DNA from 3 places in the Metabacillus sediminis genome. Region 1 is predicted to be linked to each of the others. Evidence: a T-box and tRNA genes for the amino acid it is inferred to sense, from the RefSeq annotation. Region 1 holds a T-box; the other regions hold tRNA genes.

Evidence for each region. The T-box of region 1 lies ahead of ileS (isoleucine--tRNA ligase). A T-box ahead of a tRNA ligase gene usually reads a tRNA of that ligase, here a tRNA-Ile.
Region 2: it encodes a tRNA-Ile, which carries the amino acid that the T-box ahead of ileS (isoleucine--tRNA ligase) is inferred to sense. The anticodon was not compared.
Region 3: it encodes a tRNA-Ile, which carries the amino acid that the T-box ahead of ileS (isoleucine--tRNA ligase) is inferred to sense. The anticodon was not compared.

Annotation. Positions count from the first base shown of each region.
Region 1 is NZ_CP147407.1:1,790,311-1,792,574, reverse strand. It holds gene ileS (isoleucine--tRNA ligase) at 1-1,158, opposite strand, end outside; T-box leader at 1,265-1,486, opposite strand; gene WCV65_RS09450 (DivIVA domain-containing protein) at 1,532-2,047, opposite strand; gene WCV65_RS09445 (RNA-binding protein) at 2,140-2,264, opposite strand, start outside.
Region 2 is NZ_CP147407.1:15,353-17,616, forward strand. It holds rRNA gene WCV65_RS00065 (16S ribosomal RNA) at 1-1,183, shown strand, start outside; tRNA gene WCV65_RS00070 (tRNA-Ile) at 1,277-1,353, shown strand; tRNA gene WCV65_RS00075 (tRNA-Ala) at 1,376-1,451, shown strand; rRNA gene WCV65_RS00080 (23S ribosomal RNA) at 1,630-2,264, shown strand, end outside.
Region 3 is NZ_CP147407.1:39,251-41,514, forward strand. It holds rRNA gene WCV65_RS00190 (16S ribosomal RNA) at 1-802, shown strand, start outside; tRNA gene WCV65_RS00195 (tRNA-Ile) at 896-972, shown strand; tRNA gene WCV65_RS00200 (tRNA-Ala) at 995-1,070, shown strand; rRNA gene WCV65_RS00205 (23S ribosomal RNA) at 1,249-2,264, shown strand, end outside.

The DNA of each region.
Region 1 (2,264 bases):
AAGCTTGAGCAGAGCTCCGTTTTCCTGAAGCTTTTCCGTGATTGGCTTATTTGCTTCATCATAAAATAACCCTTCAAATCCTGGAGCTTCGCTTGTCATAACACCTTTTTCATCCACTGGGCAAAGAACATCCAGTCCGTATTTCTGACCTACGATGAAGTCATCCTCCCCATGCCCTGGAGCGGTATGAACGCAGCCTGTTCCTGCATCAGTCGTAACGTGGTCGCCGAGCACAACGAGGGATTCTCTTCCGTAAATCGGATGCTTTGCAGAGATTCTTTCCATCTCTTTCCCTTTAATCGTACGTACAAGTTCATGATTTTCCCATTCCAGCTCTTTTGCTACGGAATGAAGAAGCTCTGATGCGATGACATATTTTGATCCGTTTGCACGGACTACACTGTACTCCAGGTCAGGATGGACAGCGATTCCCAGGTTTGCCGGAATGGTCCAAGGAGTTGTAGTCCAGATGATGATTTTTTCATCTTCTTCAAGCACGCCTTTTCCATCTGCTACGTCAAAAGCAACAAAGATGGAAGGAGATTTTTTATCCTGATATTCAATCTCCGCTTCAGCAAGAGCTGATTCGCTGGACGGAGACCAGTATACTGGCTTTTTGCCTTTATAGATGTACCCTTTTTTAGCCATTTCGCCAAATACAAGGATTTGCTGTGCTTCATATTCAGGTTGCAGGGTTACGTATGGATTATCCCAATCTCCCCTTACTCCTAAACGTTTAAATTGCTCCCGCTGGCCATTGATCTGCTCCCATGCATACTCTTCGCAAAGCTTGCGGAATTCGGCAACAGACATTTCCTTTCGGTTTACTTTTTTATTTTTCGTCAATGCTGTTTCAATCGGAAGACCGTGCGTGTCCCAGCCGGGTACATAAGGGGCATTGTAGCCGCTCATGGATTTGTAGCGGACGATAAAATCCTTAAGGATTTTATTTAGAGCGTGGCCCATGTGAATATCTCCGTTTGCATATGGAGGTCCATCGTGCAGGATGAAGAGCGGGCGGTCTTTTGTATGCTCCTGAACCATTTTATAAATATTCATCTTTTCCCATTTTTCCTGCATTTCAGGTTCACGCTTTGGTAAATTTCCGCGCATCGGAAATTCTGTTTTAGGCATGAGCAGCGTATCTTTGTAATCCATTCTTTTTCCTCCTATGTGTAGGCACTTTTTAATAACCTGGACAAGCGGTTTGTATTGAAAAATCAAAATTGAATCTGAAAAATACAAAAAAGCCTTCTCATCCCTGGAAAGGGACGAGAAGGCTTGCTCCACGCGGTACCACCCTTATAGATGCAAAAACACATCCACTTAAGCATTCTTATCGGGAATGAGGCGCCCTCCTTACTCGTTCATTTCAGGAAGGAACTCAAGGGTGATCTTCATCTGAATTCTTTAGCCGGGCTCCCACCATCCCCGGTTCGCTTCGTAAAGGGTTCATTCAGACTACTTTCCCTGTCATCGTCGAGTCATATTTTGATTGTGCTCAAATTATATGCGAATTGCCATGAAAAAGTCAAGAACGGTATTTAGCTTCTTCTTCTTCACCTGTATAAATGCTGTCCACTTCATACTCAAGAAGATGATCCCAATCATCATTTTTCAAAAGATCCAGCTGTGCTTCAATCAGCATTTGGAATCGCGTCCGGAACACTTTGGACTGTTTTTTCAGCTCTTCAATTTCCATCGCTACCTTGCGGGATTTTGAAAGAGATTCATTGATGATGCGGTCAGCATTCTTTTCTGCTTCTTTAATTATAAGCTTTGATTCCTTTTGAGCGTTGCGCTTTACTTCTTCAGCGGTTTCCTGTGCAATCAGGATCGATTTATTTAATGTCTCTTCGATGACCGTATAGTGGCTCAGCCTTTCTTCCATCTCTGCAACACGGGTTTCGAATTCCTTTTTATCACGGAGCACCATTTCATAATCTTTAATAACCTGATCCAAAAATTCGTTTACTTCATCTTCGTCATAACCGCGGAATCCTTTATTAAATTCCTTATTATGAATATCAAGCGGTGTTAAAGGCACAAAGGCCACCTCCATATGTATCGTTTGCACTCCTGCATACCATTATAATTCATTATTCGGCAATTATGGGGCAAATCCTCCAAAATTCAAGATTATTTTTGCCTGCCGTAAAGAAGTCTGATTTTATCTTTTTTCGTGCGTCCTAAAATCTCTGTCACTTTGCTGCGGCCGAACCCTCTTACTGAAATTCTGTCGCCTTCCTGGCATTCCATCGATC
Region 2 (2,264 bases), 1.8 Mb from region 1:
ATCTTCCGCAATGGACGAAAGTCTGACGGAGCAACGCCGCGTGAGTGATGAAGGTTTTCGGATCGTAAAGCTCTGTTGTTAGGGAAGAACAAGTGCGGGAGTCACTGCCCGCACCTTGACGGTACCTAACCAGAAAGCCACGGCTAACTACGTGCCAGCAGCCGCGGTAATACGTAGGTGGCAAGCGTTGTCCGGAATTATTGGGCGTAAAGCGCGCGCAGGCGGTCTTTTAAGTCTGATGTGAAAGCCCCCGGCTCAACCGGGGAGGGTCATTGGAAACTGGAGGACTTGAGTACAGAAGAGGAGAGTGGAATTCCACGTGTAGCGGTGAAATGCGTAGAGATGTGGAGGAACACCAGTGGCGAAGGCGACTCTCTGGTCTGTAACTGACGCTGAGGCGCGAAAGCGTGGGGAGCGAACAGGATTAGATACCCTGGTAGTCCACGCCGTAAACGATGAGTGCTAAGTGTTAGAGGGTTTCCGCCCTTTAGTGCTGCAGCTAACGCATTAAGCACTCCGCCTGGGGAGTACGGTCGCAAGACTGAAACTCAAAGGAATTGACGGGGGCCCGCACAAGCGGTGGAGCATGTGGTTTAATTCGAAGCAACGCGAAGAACCTTACCAGGTCTTGACATCCTCTGCCACTTCTAGAGATAGAAGGTTCCCCTTCGGGGGACAGAGTGACAGGTGGTGCATGGTTGTCGTCAGCTCGTGTCGTGAGATGTTGGGTTAAGTCCCGCAACGAGCGCAACCCTTGATCTTAGTTGCCAGCATTCAGTTGGGCACTCTAAGGTGACTGCCGGTGACAAACCGGAGGAAGGTGGGGATGACGTCAAATCATCATGCCCCTTATGACCTGGGCTACACACGTGCTACAATGGATGGTACAAAGGGCTGCAAAACCGCGAGGTTAAGCGAATCCCATAAAACCATTCTCAGTTCGGATTGCAGGCTGCAACTCGCCTGCATGAAGCCGGAATCGCTAGTAATCGCGGATCAGCATGCCGCGGTGAATACGTTCCCGGGCCTTGTACACACCGCCCGTCACACCACGAGAGTTTGCAACACCCGAAGTCGGTGGGGTAACCCGTAAGGGAGCCAGCCGCCTAAGGTGGGGCAGATGATTGGGGTGAAGTCGTAACAAGGTAGCCGTATCGGAAGGTGCGGCTGGATCACCTCCTTTCTAAGGAAGAATTATCAGCACCCATGTGGTGCAACATTAACGGACGCACTTCGACTTTGTTTAGTTTTGAGAGAACTTGCTTCTCTTTTTGATGGGCCTATAGCTCAGCTGGTTAGAGCGCACGCCTGATAAGCGTGAGGTCGATGGTTCGAGTCCATTTAGGCCCACCATCTTTATACATTGAAATTCGTTGGGGCCTTAGCTCAGCTGGGAGAGCGCCTGCCTTGCACGCAGGAGGTCAGCGGTTCGATCCCGCTAGGCTCCACCAACGAGACTTTTTTTGTCTCTAAAACTTGTTCTTTGAAAACTAGATAACGATATGAATGTCAAACATTCACACGAGTAAGCAAGTAACCTTACGATTTTCTTCTGCGCTTGCGTATGAAGAGAACATCAAGTCTGAAAACTTCTGTTTTCAGCTCTAACGAAGATAACTTCCGTTATCAGGTTAAGTTAGAAAGGGCGCACGGTGGATGCCTTGGCACTAGGAGCCGATGAAGGACGGTACGAACACCGATATGCTTCGGGGAGCTGTAAGTAAGCGTTGATCCGGAGATTTCCGAATGGGGAAACCCGCTGCTCGTAATGGAGCAGCATCCTGATCTGAATACATAGGATCTGGAAGGCAGACCCGGGGAACTGAAACATCTAAGTACCCGGAGGAAGAGAAAGCAATAGCGATTCCCTGAGTAGCGGCGAGCGAAACGGGATTAGCCCAAACCAGAAGGCTTGCCTTCTGGGGTTGTAGGACACTCAACACGGAGTTACAAAGGAACGGGGTAGAAGAAGCGGTCTGGAAAGGCCCGCCAAAGAAGGTAACAGCCCTGTAGTCGAAACTTCGTTCCCTCCTGAGTGGATCCTGAGTACGGCGGGACACGAGAAATCCCGTCGGAAGCAGGGAGGACCATCTCCCAAGGCTAAATACTCCCTAGTGACCGATAGTGAACCAGTACCGTGAGGGAAAGGTGAAAAGCACCCCGGAAGGGGAGTGAAACAGATCCTGAAACCGTGTGCCTACAAGTAGTCAGAGCCCGTTAACGGGTGATGGCGTGCCTTTTGTAGAATGAACCGGCGAGTTACG
Region 3 (2,264 bases), 1.8 Mb from region 1:
TGTAACTGACGCTGAGGCGCGAAAGCGTGGGGAGCGAACAGGATTAGATACCCTGGTAGTCCACGCCGTAAACGATGAGTGCTAAGTGTTAGAGGGTTTCCGCCCTTTAGTGCTGCAGCTAACGCATTAAGCACTCCGCCTGGGGAGTACGGTCGCAAGACTGAAACTCAAAGGAATTGACGGGGGCCCGCACAAGCGGTGGAGCATGTGGTTTAATTCGAAGCAACGCGAAGAACCTTACCAGGTCTTGACATCCTCTGCCACTTCTAGAGATAGAAGGTTCCCCTTCGGGGGACAGAGTGACAGGTGGTGCATGGTTGTCGTCAGCTCGTGTCGTGAGATGTTGGGTTAAGTCCCGCAACGAGCGCAACCCTTGATCTTAGTTGCCAGCATTCAGTTGGGCACTCTAAGGTGACTGCCGGTGACAAACCGGAGGAAGGTGGGGATGACGTCAAATCATCATGCCCCTTATGACCTGGGCTACACACGTGCTACAATGGATGGTACAAAGGGCTGCAAAACCGCGAGGTTAAGCGAATCCCATAAAACCATTCTCAGTTCGGATTGCAGGCTGCAACTCGCCTGCATGAAGCCGGAATCGCTAGTAATCGCGGATCAGCATGCCGCGGTGAATACGTTCCCGGGCCTTGTACACACCGCCCGTCACACCACGAGAGTTTGCAACACCCGAAGTCGGTGGGGTAACCCGTAAGGGAGCCAGCCGCCTAAGGTGGGGCAGATGATTGGGGTGAAGTCGTAACAAGGTAGCCGTATCGGAAGGTGCGGCTGGATCACCTCCTTTCTAAGGAAGAATTATCAGCACCCATGTGGTGCAACATTAACGGACGCACTTCGACTTTGTTTAGTTTTGAGAGAACTTGCTTCTCTTTTTGATGGGCCTATAGCTCAGCTGGTTAGAGCGCACGCCTGATAAGCGTGAGGTCGATGGTTCGAGTCCATTTAGGCCCACCATCTTTATACATTGAAATTCGTTGGGGCCTTAGCTCAGCTGGGAGAGCGCCTGCCTTGCACGCAGGAGGTCAGCGGTTCGATCCCGCTAGGCTCCACCAACGAGACTTTTTTTGTCTCTAAAACTTGTTCTTTGAAAACTAGATAACGATATGAATGTCAAACATTCACACGAGTAAGCAAGTAACCTTACGATTTTCTTCTGCGCTTGCGTATGAAGAGAACATCAAGTCTGAAAACTTCTGTTTTCAGCTCTAACGAAGATAACGTCTGTTATCAGGTTAAGTTAGAAAGGGCGCACGGTGGATGCCTTGGCACTAGGAGCCGATGAAGGACGGTACGAACACCGATATGCTTCGGGGAGCTGTAAGTAAGCGTTGATCCGGAGATTTCCGAATGGGGAAACCCGCTGCTCGTAATGGAGCAGCATCCTGATCTGAATACATAGGATCTGGAAGGCAGACCCGGGGAACTGAAACATCTAAGTACCCGGAGGAAGAGAAAGCAATAGCGATTCCCTGAGTAGCGGCGAGCGAAACGGGATTAGCCCAAACCAGAAGGCTTGCCTTCTGGGGTTGTAGGACACTCAACACGGAGTTACAAAGGAACGGGGTAGAAGAAGCGGTCTGGAAAGGCCCGCCAAAGAAGGTAACAGCCCTGTAGTCGAAACTTCGTTCCCTCCTGAGTGGATCCTGAGTACGGCGGGACACGAGAAATCCCGTCGGAAGCAGGGAGGACCATCTCCCAAGGCTAAATACTCCCTAGTGACCGATAGTGAACCAGTACCGTGAGGGAAAGGTGAAAAGCACCCCGGAAGGGGAGTGAAACAGATCCTGAAACCGTGTGCCTACAAGTAGTCAGAGCCCGTTAACGGGTGATGGCGTGCCTTTTGTAGAATGAACCGGCGAGTTACGATTACGTGCAAGGTTAAGTTGAAAAGACGGAGCCGCAGCGAAAGCGAGTCTGAATAGGGCGATTGAGTACGTGGTCGTAGACCCGAAACCAGGTGATCTACCCATGTCCAGGGTGAAGTTCAGGTAACACTGAATGGAGGCCCGAACCCACGCACGTTGAAAAGTGCGGGGATGAGGTGTGGGTAGCGGAGAAATTCCAATCGAACCTGGAGATAGCTGGTTCTCTCCGAAATAGCTTTAGGGCTAGCCTCATAGTGAGAGTCTTGGAGGTAGAGCACTGATTGGACTAGGGGCCCTCATCGGGTTACCGAATTCAGTCAAACTCCGAATGCCAAAGACTTATCTATGGGAGTCAGACTGCGAGTGATAAGATCCGTAGTC